Regions from separate parts of the Lactobacillus sp. X-49 genome, predicted to be linked through region 2. Evidence: predicted binding sites of a transcription regulator. Region 2 holds the regulator's gene; each other region holds the start of a gene.
What was found. The regulator HrcA, encoded in region 2, represses chaperone genes, less so after heat shock. The targets are predictions, from matches to a motif close to TTAGCACTCNNNNNNNNNGAGTGCTAA.
Positions count from the first base shown of each region.

Region 1: clpP (ATP-dependent Clp endopeptidase proteolytic subunit ClpP) is a predicted target of HrcA. The motif match lies at 2,469-2,495, and genes of this name have one in related genera.
Region 3: ACYIAQ_RS06170 (Hsp20/alpha crystallin family protein) is a predicted target of HrcA. The motif match lies at 1,011-1,037, and genes of this name have one in related genera.

Region 1 is NZ_JBXSQM010000002.1:46,689-51,420, forward strand. Features, by position in the region: gene ACYIAQ_RS01520 (gluconeogenesis factor YvcK family protein) at 1-790, shown strand, start outside; gene whiA (DNA-binding protein WhiA) at 798-1,733, shown strand; gene clpP (ATP-dependent Clp endopeptidase proteolytic subunit ClpP) at 1,853-2,437, opposite strand; gene ACYIAQ_RS01535 (SH3-like domain-containing protein) at 2,608-4,305, shown strand.
Region 2 is NZ_JBXSQM010000007.1:7,896-12,627, forward strand. Features, by position in the region: gene dnaK (molecular chaperone DnaK) at 71-1,912, opposite strand; gene grpE (nucleotide exchange factor GrpE) at 1,932-2,510, opposite strand; gene hrcA (heat-inducible transcriptional repressor HrcA) at 2,522-3,571, opposite strand; gene ribF (riboflavin biosynthesis protein RibF) at 3,697-4,632, opposite strand; gene truB (tRNA pseudouridine(55) synthase TruB) at 4,652-4,732, opposite strand, start outside.
Region 3 is NZ_JBXSQM010000011.1:779-5,510, reverse strand. Features, by position in the region: gene ACYIAQ_RS06180 (Y-family DNA polymerase) at 1-421, opposite strand, end outside; gene greA (transcription elongation factor GreA) at 502-960, opposite strand; gene ACYIAQ_RS06170 (Hsp20/alpha crystallin family protein) at 1,140-1,565, shown strand; gene ACYIAQ_RS06165 (C1 family peptidase) at 1,704-3,020, shown strand; partial or broken gene ACYIAQ_RS06160 (nucleoside hydrolase) at 4,279-4,732, opposite strand, start outside.

The sequences.
Region 1 (4,732 bases), on a different contig from region 2:
ATCACAGGAAGAAAAAAATATTTTCCAATATCGGTTTGATTCGTCTGATTCTTTCTTCTCCGGTCATGCGATTGGTAATTTAATAATTGCCGCCTTAAATGAAATGTATGGTAATATTTTTGATGCGGTTCAATCATTATCTCGAATGATGCGAGTGGACGGGCACGTTTTTCCAGCTTCTAATGAACCCTTGACGTTAAATGCCGAATTTGTTGATGGTTCAATTCAAGCTGGCGAAAAAGAAATTACTAACATGGATAAGCGGATTAAACGAGTTTGGGTAACGAATTCAAATTCGAAAGAAGAACCAGAAGCAGTTGAGCCTGTTTTAAATTCAATTATGCAAGCTGATGCTGTTGTCTTGGGACCAGGTAGCTTATTTACTTCAATTTTACCTAATTTAATGATTCCTAATTTAGGTCAAGCTGTGCGTCACACAAAGGCCGAGGTTATTTATATTTGCAATATTATGACTCAATTAGGTGAAACGGATCACTTCTCAGATTGTGACCATGTAGCTGTAATTAACAATCATTTAGGGGGGCATTATATTGACACTACTTTAGTTAATGGTGCTGAAATTGATATGTCGAAATTTGATCCCAATGATTATGATGCTTATATTGAACCTGTTAAAAATGATTTTACTGGCTTACGTTTGCAAGGATGTCGGGTAATAACTGATGACTTTATTGATCAGCATAGTGGTTTAGTTTTTCATGATGGTCAAAAAGTAGCTAAGGAAATTATTAATCGAGCGTTTGCGGCAATGTCACGCAGAAAGGAATAGATGATTAATGTCAAGTTATGCAAGCCAAGTAAAAAAAGAATTGACTTCGCTAACAATTCATCCTGAACATGCCAAAGCTGAGTTGGCAGCTTTTTTGCGTATGAATGGTGTTTTGAATTTTCATGATCATCAGTTTAGTCTTGATATAACAACTGAAAATCCAGCGATTGCTAGACAGATTTTTTTGTTAATTAAGACGGCCTATCATGTAGAACCGTTGTTAATTGTATCTCGACGAATGAAACTGAAGAAAAATAATCAATATTTAGTTAGATTACAAAATCATGTTAAGGAAATTTTGACTAATTTAGAAATTTTAACTTCTAATAATGGTTTGATTACGCGAATTCCAAAACGTATTTGTTCTTCGCGAGAAGGGGCAATGTCTTATTTGCGTGGAGCATTTTTGGCTAGTGGCAGCGTCAATAATCCAGAAACGAGTCGCTATCATTTAGAAATTTATTCTGCTTATCAAGATCATAATAATGATTTGTTGGATTTAATGAATCGGTATTTTCAATTAAATGCTAAAACTACTAAGAGACGCCGTGGCTATATTGTGTATTTGAAAGAAGCACAAAAAATCGGTGATTTTCTTCATATTATTGGGGCGTTTAATGCTATGTTGGCATTTGAAGATTTGCGAATTATGCGTGATATGCGTAATTCGGTTAATCGATTGGTTAACTGTGATACTGCCAACTTGAAAAAAACTGCAACAGCTGCGGCTAAACAGGTTGAAGATATAGAATTTTTGGAACGCAAAGTTGGCTTAGAGAATATTCCCGAAAAATTACAGGGAATTGCACGATTAAGGCTTGCCAATCCGGAATTGTCTTTAAAGGAAATAGCTGCGCAAGTTCCAGATGGTCCCATTTCTAAATCTGGTGCCAATCACCGATTTAAAAAGTTACATGAGTTGGCACAAAATTTAGATGAATAAAAATAAAAAGCTAGCAACCTTCGTTTTACAAACGAAGCTGCTAGCTTTTTTACTGTGTTGTAAAAAGTCCCCACACAAATTTGGCATTGTGCTAATAAGTCTTTTATTAGTTAGTGTAACTATTTCTTTTGATTGGCCATGATTTCATCAATTAAGCCATAATCCTTTGCTTCTTCAGCTGTTAAGTAATTGTCACGTTCAGTGTCTTTTTGAATCTTTTCAAGTGGCTGTCCAGTGGTTTCGTGTAAAATCTTATTGATCTTTTCACGACTCTTCAAAATTTCATTGGCAGCAATTTGAATATCAGTTTGCTGACCTTGAGCACCACCTAAAGGTTGATGAATTAGGACAGTAGAATTTGGTAAAGCAAAGCGTTTGCCCTTAGTGCCACTGGTTAAAAGAATTGAGGCCATTGATGCAGCCATTCCAATCGCAATTGTAGAAACATCTGATTTAATAAAGTTCATTGTATCCATGATTGCTAAACCAGAAGTAATGACACCACCAGGAGAATTAATATAAAGGGAGATGTCCTTGGTGTTATCTTGAGCATCAAGAAATAATAATTGCGCAATAATTGAATTAGCCAAGTCATCGTTGATTTCACCGCTGAGCATGATAATTCGATCCTTCAACAAACGTGAGTAAATGTCGTATGAACGTTCACCGCGAGCAGTTTGTTCAATAACTGTAGGTACGAGCATTTTTTAACCTCCTAAATTTAAGTTCAAATTTTTAGCACTCTAAAAAGTACAGTGCTAATTAAATCACTTACATTGATTGCTGTCAATGAAAGTGTATCAAATTTGTATTATATATCGCGACACTATTGTTATATACTTAGAGAATGAATTTAATTTTTGGAGGAAATATTTTGAAGCTTTCTAATAAAATAGCAACATTCTCGATGATGTTACTTGGTAGTTTAGCGTTTACAGCTCATGTATCCGCTAATCCGGTTCTAGCTGATACGACAAATTCACCGCAAGCACCACAGACTAATAGTGCCAATAATTCCACAAAAGAGCCAATGGATGATGATGATGGAACTGTTGATAATGGTAAGAGTAACGATACTAATCCTACTACTATAAAAAAACAAAAGCAGGCTAAGCAAATGGTTACTGGCTATTCAATGATGACCAAGGTGGCTGGTAATAAAAATTATAAAGTTTGGGAGGAAATCTCTGATGGTAAGGTCAGCAAAAAAGTAGCTGACGGAATTAATTTTCGCTATAGTCACATTCAGTCTGACCAATTGATTGAAACGAAAAAAAATCGGTACTGGAGAATCTATGTTAATGGCCGTGAAGTTGGTTATGTTAATGAAAAGTTTTTTGCAAGAAACCAAATTGCCGTGCCTAAGACGGTTAGTTTGGTTAGGAATGAACTTTATAGTTTCTTCCCCAAGGATGCAATTTCGTATGTAACTAATAAATGGGGAACAGTAATTGATAATGATCAGGTTCAAGTATCCCGTGATAGCATCACCTGTTCTAAGCCCAAAACTTATAAAGTTAAGTATACTTACGGTAATACAACTGCTATTGTTAAAGTTACCATTAGAAAAAGTACCACTGAGGGAATTGCCGATCCTAATGAAGTAAATTCGTTCCCTGCTCAAAAAGGAACTAGCGATTATCAGGCTTGGAAGACGCACTACGGTTCTTCTATTAACTACATTAATCCAAATGAATATAGCCCAGAAACCACCCCGCATGAATTTAAGAGTGGTGACTTGACTTTGAGAACGCGGTTTTATCAACCAGTTTTATTAAGCGTTAAAGACCCAACAGATGACAATATTAACCGTGTTGGTCATATACCTGAAGGAGTGACTGTTTCACAAGGCTGGGCATACACTAGTTTATTAAGTCATACCAATTTAACTTCAGGTCACATTGTTGGTTACGATTTAAATAATTTGAAGGATCCATATAACGCACAACACCTGCTGGATATGTCTCAAAAAGACTTTAATAACTATGTAAAACATATCAAGGTTAGTCCATATGTTCCAATTGGTCATGGACAAGCTATGGGCTCAAGTGATAAGTACATTTATGTTTTAAACAATGATAATACTTTACGTGAAAGTACTGACTCAGAAGAATTAATCCAAATTCGTAAAAGTGATTTACAAATTAATAAAATTTGGACTATTAAAACTTGGGTAGGTGATGAAAATACTCCAAGATACTTCCATAATGGGGTAATTGTTTCCGATAATGAAATGTACACGGTTTATCGTGATACCAAAAACAATTGCTATGAGTTTTGGGAACTGACCCGTAAAGGTGACAACTGGTATCCAAAATTAGTTGGTAAAACTGCTGGTAGCTTTGTAAGTAATAATTCTCCTTGCCAAGGCTTAACTTATGATACCAAGAATCAGAACTTCTACTTAGCATTTAATGATTTGATCTTTAAGATTGCGCGTAATGGGGAATTAAAACAAACCTATACCTTTGATACTGGTCGCGAAATTGAAGGAATGTCTGTTAGTGGTGATAAACTTTATGTTAATTTAGCACAAAGAGCAGAACTACTAGTAAGCATGAACATTAATTAAACTAAATATTACTAAGAGCTTAATGCCGATGTCTAATCGGTATTAAGCTTTTTGTTTATGAATAAATTAAATAAATGAAATTTGGTTATCATGAAATTTACCTCTTAGTAAATAATTGAGTAACTTCAATTATTTAATTTTAATTCTGAAAAGAAATTGTGACTAGCTTAAAAAATAAGCGTTAAAAAATTTATAAAAGACAAAATTTATAACAATCATTTATTAATTGTTAAATTATAAAAAGTAGAAAAATCGTTAAATTATTAACATTAACCAAATTTAAATTATCTCAAATCTTATAAAATATAATTCTTAAGATTATCTCTTTAATGTAATATATTGCTTTTTTTTTTTTTTTATTTTACTATATATTGTCTTTAAATACTCAACGAATAGTCATAACATAAAGATAACGCTATATATTGTA
Region 2 (4,732 bases):
CTCCTTACTTTCCAAAAGAAAAGAACTACTTCGTGGCAGTTCTTTTCTAATTTATTTAATTATAAACCCTTTACTTATCTGGGTCTACCTTATGGAATTCTCCGTCACTAGCAGAACCATCACTTGGATTACCGCCTTGTGCACCAGGATCTTGTGGTCCAGTTTGTCCTTGAGCTCCACCGTTAGCTTGATATAATTTAACTGCTAAGTCTTGAGCAACCTTAGATAATTCATCTTTTTTAGCTTTCATATCATCTAAATTATTATCTTTTTGAGCTTTCTTCAGTGCATCAAGTGCGTCTTGAACCTTCTTAGTATCATCTTCAGATACCTTGTCTTTAACTTCACCTAAAGTCTTTTCAGTTGAGAAGATTAATTGATCAACTTCATTGCGTAGGTCAACTTCTTCTTTCTTCTTCTTATCTTCTTCAGCGTGTTCTTCGGCCTCTTTTTGCATCTTTTGAATTTCTTCATCAGACAAACCAGATGAACTCTTAATAGTAATCTTTTGTTCCTTGCCAGTACCCATATCTTTTGCAGAAACGTTTACGATACCATTCTTATCAATATCAAAAGTAACTTGAATTTGAGGAACGCCACGTGGTGCAGCCGGAATGTCAGTTAATTCGAATCTACCTAAAGTCTTGTCATCTGCTGCCATTGGTCGTTCACCCTGTAACACATGAACATCAACCGCTGGTTGATTATCAGCAGCTGTCGAAAAAATTTGACTCTTTGAAGTTGGAATAGTCGTGTTCTTTTCAATTAATTTAGTGAAAACGCCTCCCATAGTTTCGATTCCTAGTGAAAGCGGCGTAACGTCAAGTAAAACAACATCCTTAACATCACCAGAAATAACACCACCTTGAATTGCAGCACCCAAAGCAACAGCTTCATCAGGGTTAATTGAGTGGTCAGGCTCTTTACCAGACCATTTCTTAACTGCTTCTTGAACAGCAGGAATCCGAGTTGAACCACCGTTCAAGATCACTTTATCAATATCATTAACCGTCAAATCAGCATCTTTTAGAGCATTGTCAAATGGTACTTTGGTTCTATCAACAAGATCAGCAGTTAACTCATCAAACTTTGCTCGAGTCAAATCAGCTTCAAGGTGCAAAGGTCCTGCCTCACCAGCAGAAATGAATGGAAGTGAGATATGTGTTGAAGAGACACCAGAAAGATCTTTCTTTGCCTTTTCTGCGGCATCTTTTAATCTCTGCAAAGCCATTTTGTCTGTTGATAAATCAACACCATTTTCATCCTTAAAGTTCTTGATGAGCCAATCCATAATTTTATTATCAAAGTCATCACCACCAAGACGAGTATCACCATTAGTTGACAATACTTGGAACACACCATCACCTAATTGTAGAACTGAAACGTCAAAGGTACCACCACCAAGGTCATATACCAAAACTTTTTCGTCTTCTGCATCTTTATCTAGACCATAAGCAAGTGATGAAGCGGTTGGCTCATTAATAATTCGTTTAACATCTAAACCAGCGATTTTACCAGCATCTTTAGTTGCTTGACGCTGTGCATCATTAAAGTATGCAGGAACCGTAATAACTGCTTCAGTAACCTTTTCACCTAAGTAATCTTCTGAGAATTTCTTAATGTATTGTAAGATCATCGCAGAAATTTCTTGTGGTGTATATGCTTTATCACCAATCTTTACCTTATAATCCGTTTCACCCATGTGGCGTTTAATTGAAGAAATTGTATTAGGGTTAGTGATTGCTTGTCTTTTTGCTACTTCACCAACTTGAATTTCACCATCCTTAAAAGCAACTACAGATGGAGTAGTTCGATTACCTTCTGGATTAGTAATAATTTTTGGTTCTTTACCTTCAAGAACTGCAACAGCTGAGTTAGTAGTTCCAAGATCAATACCGATAACTTTTGACATTTTTTTAACTTCCTTCCAATTATTGTGCGACAACAACCATTGCTGGTCTTAATGTACGATCTTTATATAAATATCCTTTTTGTAAAACTTGCACAACATGATTTTTTTGATCATCACTTTCAGCATCAACGGTTTGAACCGCTTGATGCAAAGTTGGATCAAATTCCACACCTTCAGCATCAATTTCGCTAATTCCATGATCTTTCATGGCTTTTACAAGCGAATCAAGGGTCATTTCAACACCCTTTTTTAATTGCTTAGAAGCTTCATCGTCAACTTTAGTTGCTAAAGCCCGCTCTAAATTATCCATTGCAGGTAAAACGTCTTTAGCTAATGATTGTGATTCATACTTAATCAACTGTGCCCGCTCGTTATTATACCGATTTTGCATATTTTGCATTTCAGCTTGGCTACGTAAAAATTTATCTTCTAAATCTTTATTTTCTTCGCGCAACTTAGTTAATTCAGCCACTTCTTTATTTTCTATAGATTTTGACTTCTTTTTATTAATTTTGTTAGTATCACTATCAGTTGCTTTAGTTGTTTGTGATTGAGCCTTATCCAAATCCTGTTCGCTAGTAAATTTTTCTTTACTCACGTTAACCTCCTTTATTTAAATCGACCATAATACTCAAGCATTTTTTTAGCTAATTCATTCCTGAAATATTCTAATAAACTAATTATTTGCGAATATGGCATATTATTGGGGCCAAGTAAAGCAATTACACCTTTACCATGAGGCCCCACGCTATATTCTGCTGTTAACAAACTATAATCTTTTAGCAAATCATTAGATAATTCTGAACCTAGACTGACTTGAATGGGAGAATGATTATTATTCGTAATTGTTCCTTGACTCATCCAGTGTGAAATTAGATCTTCATGATCAATTAAGTCATAAAGCGTTCGTAAGCTGGTTACATCATTTAGAGATGTATTATTGAGCAGATTGATTTGACCATCGACATACATTTGCTCACTAGCTGCTTCATTAATAACATCTTCCACTAGTTCAATCAAACCATCGATATGACTACTGTTAAATTTCTTATTTAGTACATGACTTAATATGGTTGGTGATACATCACCCAATGTTTTACCAACAAGTTCATCGTTTATCATTCGAACAGCTTTTTCTACTTCATCGCCATTTACATTAGATGGCAATTGATAAACTTGATTATGAACGTTACCATCACTAGTTACTAAAATAGCCATGATCTGACAACTGAACAAGGGAACTATTCGAAAACCGGTAATAGTCAATGTACTACTTTCAGGACCCTCCGCAAAAGCTGTATAATTTGTTAAATCAGACAAAATTTTAGCGGCTTCTTGCACAATTTCATTAACTTGATGAAACGGTTGACTAAACTGATTAATAATTTTTTTATAAACAGAAGATGGAATTTGAAGAGGCTCAACTAAATTGTCCAAATAATAACGATATCCATCAGTTGATGGTACACGTCCACTAGACAGATGGGTCTTTTCAATCAATCCTCGCTCTTCTAATAGAGCCATTTCATTTCGAATTGTTGCGCTAGAAACTTTAATTGGTAACTGATTCATAACAGTTTTAGAGCCTACAGGATCATGCGTTTGCGTAAAATCATTTATAATAGTTTTTAAAATTAGTTCTTGACGTTCGGTCAACATAAATATCGCCCTCACTTTTAGCACTCACACTTCAAAGGTGCTAACAATTATTATGATACTAGGTTTTAGCAGATTGTCAAGTTGAGTGCTAATTTTTTTGAACAAATTTGTATAAATAGATTAGTCTATTTATTTATATTAGAAAAATATGCTTTTATTTCTGCCTCATCCTGAACCATTTGCTTTTTCAAATCGGTTAAATTGCTAAATTTAATTTCTCCTCTTGTATACTTATACCATTTTATAATCATTTTTTGATCATAGGCATCTTGATTGAAACCAAACAAGTTTGATTCAATATAAATTTTTGAATCGTCATTGATTGTAGCATTATAACCGACACTGGTCATTGAATTGTACCACTTGCCATTAATTTTTGTTTTAGTAGCATAGACTCCTATCTTAGGAATCACTTTATTTGTATCCCAAACTAAGTTAGCAGTAGGATAGCCTAACTTATGTCCATTTCGTAGTCCATGACCAACATAACCAGACATTACATATGGAAATCCTAATAACTTCTTAGCTAAAGTCATATTCCCCGCACTAATTGCCTTTTTAATTTCTGTTGAGCCTATTTTTTGTCCATCATAGCATTGTTCAGGAACATTAATAATATCAAATCTGCCTTTAGCAAACTGTGGTAAATTTTGCATATTAGCTACATCTTTAGGACCATAGGTATAATCAAAACCTGCAACAATTGTGTCAGCATGTAATTTGACAATAATATTGTCAACAAATTCCTGTGCAGTTAGTCTACTGAACATCTTATTAAAATGCATTACCAATAAGTAATCTACGCCAAGTTTCTGCATTTTATATGCTTTTTCATCTAAGTTGTCAATATACGTTACACCAGCATTTTGATATACTTCTTTAGGATGTCTATCAAATGTCATTACCATTAGAGGCAGATCTTTTTTTATTGCAGTTTTTTTTGCAATTTTGATAAGTTGTTGATGTCCGCGATGAACGCCATCAAAAAAGCCTAAAGCCAATATTAGTTTACCCTGAACAATATTATCTGTAATTGGATAATTTAAATGGATAATTTGCACGTTGAGACCTTCATTTCAACTATTTATTTTGTAAAAGCATCAGTTCGGGACAATAAAGATGTCCTTTCACGTGATAAATTGCTTTAACCTTTTTATTGTA
Region 3 (4,732 bases), on a different contig from region 2:
CCAGGTAAGGATCATCACCAAATAATTGCCATGACTTGGTCATATCGACCATGCTTTCATCAATTGAATATACATGAATATCTTCGTCGGCCGCATATTTCCGAAAAATATCTAGTATCTGCATGCTACGTTTAATATAAAGATTCATATGTGGTTCAACCAATATTAAATCGGGAGCCACTTTTTTTGAAGGAAGGTCACGTACTCGCATAACATTCGTCAATCCATATTTTTTCTTAGCTAAGGGAGAAGCCGCCATAATCAGTCCTGAGCCATAGTTAAGATTGGGACGATGTGATACAACCGCTAATACTGCTCGCATTGGATTTAATCCTAATGCAAGTGCTTCGCAACTTGCGAAAAATGATTTATTATCAATCATAAAAATCACGTGGTGTGGTTCATAACGATAATCATACATTGATTCTGCTCCTTTTCGCGAACGTAAGTTTGCTTTTGAAACAATTATACAAACGTAAGTTCGATTAAGCAAGAAAAAATTTAATCAATTTTAGTAATGATTACTTGATATTCACCATCTGGGGCAGCTACTCTTACCTTAGTTTGAACCCCTTTTTTCATAATTGCCTGACCTAAGGGAGAATCATAAGCTAGTTTGCCTTTTTCAATATCTGCTTGCATGCGACCAACAATTTGATACTCTTCTGTTTCACCGTCATCAAATTTTAAAAGAACTGTTTTACCCAAATCAACCTTGCCGTCATCTTTTTTTTCAACAACTTCCGCATACTTGAGTTGTTTATCAAGGTAACGTAATCTGCCTTGTAAATGTCCAAGTTCACGCTTGGCTTCTGTATACTCAGTGTTTTCTGATAAATCGCCAAGTGATCGCGCTTCTTGCAAAATTTTAATCCGTCGTGGCCGTTCTTTCTTTAACCGGTTGATTTCAGCTTCAATTTGATGATATCCTTCAGGCGTCATTTTTTGATAATAAACCAAAATATTCCCTCTCCGTTTTTGGAAAAACTCAGTCCAGTTAGCTTTTTAAATTAGCACTCGCAAATTAAGAGTGCTAAATATTTCCATTTTATCAAACTGCATACTATAATAATCATTGTAAGGAAGAAAAGAAAGTACTTCTTACAGTTTAAACTAATTTTTGAAAGGAAGTTTTTACTATGGCAAACGAAATGATGAATCGGCACAATGATTTATTCGATGCAATGAACGATTGGTTTGATCTTCCAAGAAAATTTTTTGATGGTAGCGAAGTGGCAAAGTTAATGCAATCAGACGTGGTTGAAAATAACCATGACTATGTAATTAAAATTGACATGCCAGGAATGAATAAAAATGATATTAATCTAAATTACTCTAATGGTGTTTTAAGCGTATCGGGAACAAGAAAGTCATTCAATGACTCAACTGATAAAAACGGTAGCATCATCCACCGCGAGAGAAGTGAGGGGCACATTTCACGTAGTTTCAGATTACCAAACGTAGTTGCAAATGAGATTCATGCAAAGTATGATAATGGTGTATTGACTATCACCTTACCTAAGCAAAGCGCCGACAAGAGTGATAATTCAATTCAAATTGATTAACTTATGAATTAATGCAAGAAGTTCTAGCGAAGTTGTCAATACAAATAATTCTCTGAAGTGAGTTCAAGTGTTGAACTCACTTTTATTTTAGATTAAAATATTAATTAATTTAAAAATTAATTAAAAGGAGTTTTATTTATGCGACATCAAGTTACAGTGCACGAATTAGAACAATTTACACACAATTTTAATAACGACGAACATAATCAAGTTATTGCTCGCGCTGTTCAAAAAAGTGGTGTTTTGGCAGCAGCATATAACAATCAAGTATCAAGGAATTTGACTCGGGTCTTTTCCACCGAGCTAGATACCGACAACGTAACTAACCAGCGTCAATCAGGACGTTGCTGGGAGTTTGCCACATTAAACATTTTACGGCACGCATTTGGTAAAAAGCATCATTGTAAAAATTTTACTTTTTCACAAAGTTATAATTTTTTCTGGGATAAAATCGAAAGAGCTAATATTTTTTATAATAATATCCTCGCTACTGCTGATCAGCCGCTTGATTCACGCATTGTTAGAGCATATCTAGATAGTGCCGGTCAGGATGGCGGACACTTTCACATGGCAACTGCACTAATAGAAAAATATGGCGTTGTGCCTTCTTATGCTATGCCAGAAAGTTTCAATGCCAATAACACTGCTGGTTTAGGAAAAGCATTGGGTGATAAACTTAAAAAGGATGCTCTTGTCTTACGTAAATTAAAACAAACCGGTACGGTTGAGGAAATTAATCAAGTCCGTGAACAATTTTTAAACGAAGTCTATCATATGACTGCAGTTGCAATTGGTGAACCACCAAAGAAATTTGATTTAGAATACCGTGATGATAACCAAAATTATCATTTAGATAAGGACCTAACTCCATTAGAATTTTTACATAAATATTTAGCAGAAGTTAACTTCGATGATTATGTCGTATTAACTAATGCTCCCAACCATGAGTACAATAAACTTTATAGTATACCTGATGAACGCAATATTGAGGAAACATGTCAAATTCGTTTATTGAATGTACCCATTGAATACCTTGAAACAGCCACAGTCAAACAATTAAAAGATGGCGAAGCAGTCTGGTTTGGCAATGACGTTGGTGAACAAAGCGACCGTAAACAAGGAATTTTAGATAGCGAATTATATCAACTGAGCGATTTATTTGGAGTTAACCTTAAAATGTCAAAAGCAGATCGGCTACGTACCGGTGCTGGTGCATTTACTCATGCAATGGCTTTTGTAGGTGTAGATGAAGAGCAAGGACAGATTCGTCAATGGAAAGTTGAAAATTCATGGGGTGAAAAAAATGGTGATAAAGGATTTTTTGTCATGAATAATGAATGGTTTAAAGAATATGTTTATGAGGTAGCTGTTCATAAAAAATATTTAACTCCTGAGCAATTAGCTTTGACAGAAGGTCCTGCAACCGATCTTCCCGCTTGGGATGCACTCGCCTAATTTTCTACAGACACCAGATAAGATTTAAATTAAATACTCCATAATTAGATTATCTAGTTATGGAGTATTTGTATGATTAAATTATAGATAGTCATTTAATTAAAAAATTTTTATAGTTTTCTAGATACTTAAAGATATATTTCCATTTTTATTTAAGTATGCCAATTAAAAAGATCTAGTTAAAACTAGATCTTGCTGAAATTGGAAAGATTTCTAACTTTTGGTTATTTAAAATAAAAAGATGCTAAACTAAGCTTTCCGTGATCGTTTTTCGAACAGTTTTGCAAGGTTATCTTAATGATATGGGTTGAATTTTTCCGATAAGCTAAATCAAAGTAGTTTAGTATGGTATTACCTTGCTCTTCAGGAATAACTTCAAAGTCTTTACTCTCGACTTAACAATGTTACAATGGGTATGCAAGAGCAACAATACCATGACACCACCCTCCACCAGCACTTCTTATCTTACAAAAGTTATTCTTCTTATCCAACATTTCAAATATTGGCAATTAAACCCCCAAAATTAACTTTAATTCTGAGGGAAAACTTCAAAAGCCATGCTTTGTTTTCACCAAATTAATCGCTAAATTCGCAGTAGTAAAATGAACAAGCAAAAAGTATCACTGCTGTAAAAGTTAACAAACCATTTATCTATATTAAAATAGTGGTATCAACATTGCACTGGCATTTTGAATAACGCAGTTAGTAGAATGCCTATAGTTATTTGTTTATGATAGAAAATTTTGATTATAAAAATATGAAACAAAAAATATATAATTAAAAAATGGTCATAAATAGCTATTAAAAGCTATTACTAAATGCGCTTAAGTTTATAATATACCTACCAGCGAAAACGTAAAGATTATATATTAAAAAAAAAAAAAAGAATATATAATTATCGAAATAACTTTTTATTGCCAAGTTAAAAAGGCTAATATAGCCTAAGCCTATATCCCAGTATTATTAAGGCATATCAAATATTTAATTAACGTATTTAAGTTAATAAATAAATAGACACAAATTAGATAATATCCGTATTTATTATTTGATAACGTATATTATTAATAATCAACTAGTAATTAATTCTATCTAAAACATTTAAAAACAAAGAGAAATTATTTTAACACTTTTCATTACTTGCCTGCATTAATAATTCATCAAAATTTTTAAAAAACAATTTTGGGTTAGCCTTAAGTGCTAAAGTAATCTCTCTACCATTAGGAATTTTTTATTCGACCCACAATTACACTCTCTGTCATAGACCAACTATTTGCATTGAAATTTTCGATTTCAAAACACGTGCAACCACAAATGGATCCCAAAAAGCATTCCACTCTTGTGTTCCATCGGCATTAACCTGAACCACATTGCTGTGACCGTCCAGTGAACCTCGCTTCTAATAGAGCTGAGCAATTTTATTCTCAATATCTGGTGCAATTTCAATAGCACACGCTAGATTACTTAATCTTAGTGATCATATCTAAATGAGCCGGTTCAATCGCTTCTTGTGTATCCATCCTATAGTATCATTCAACATTGGTAAGTAGTTAAAGGAATATGATGCTGTCCACCATACTTCTGGAAACTGGTTGACAGCGCGAGAAGTTGACTTAGCTACTTTCAGCTCATCGCCACGTAAATTAAAACGATCGGTCATCTTTCGGCAAACTTCTACCGCCGGATCAATGTAACCATCAGCATCAATCCGCGCT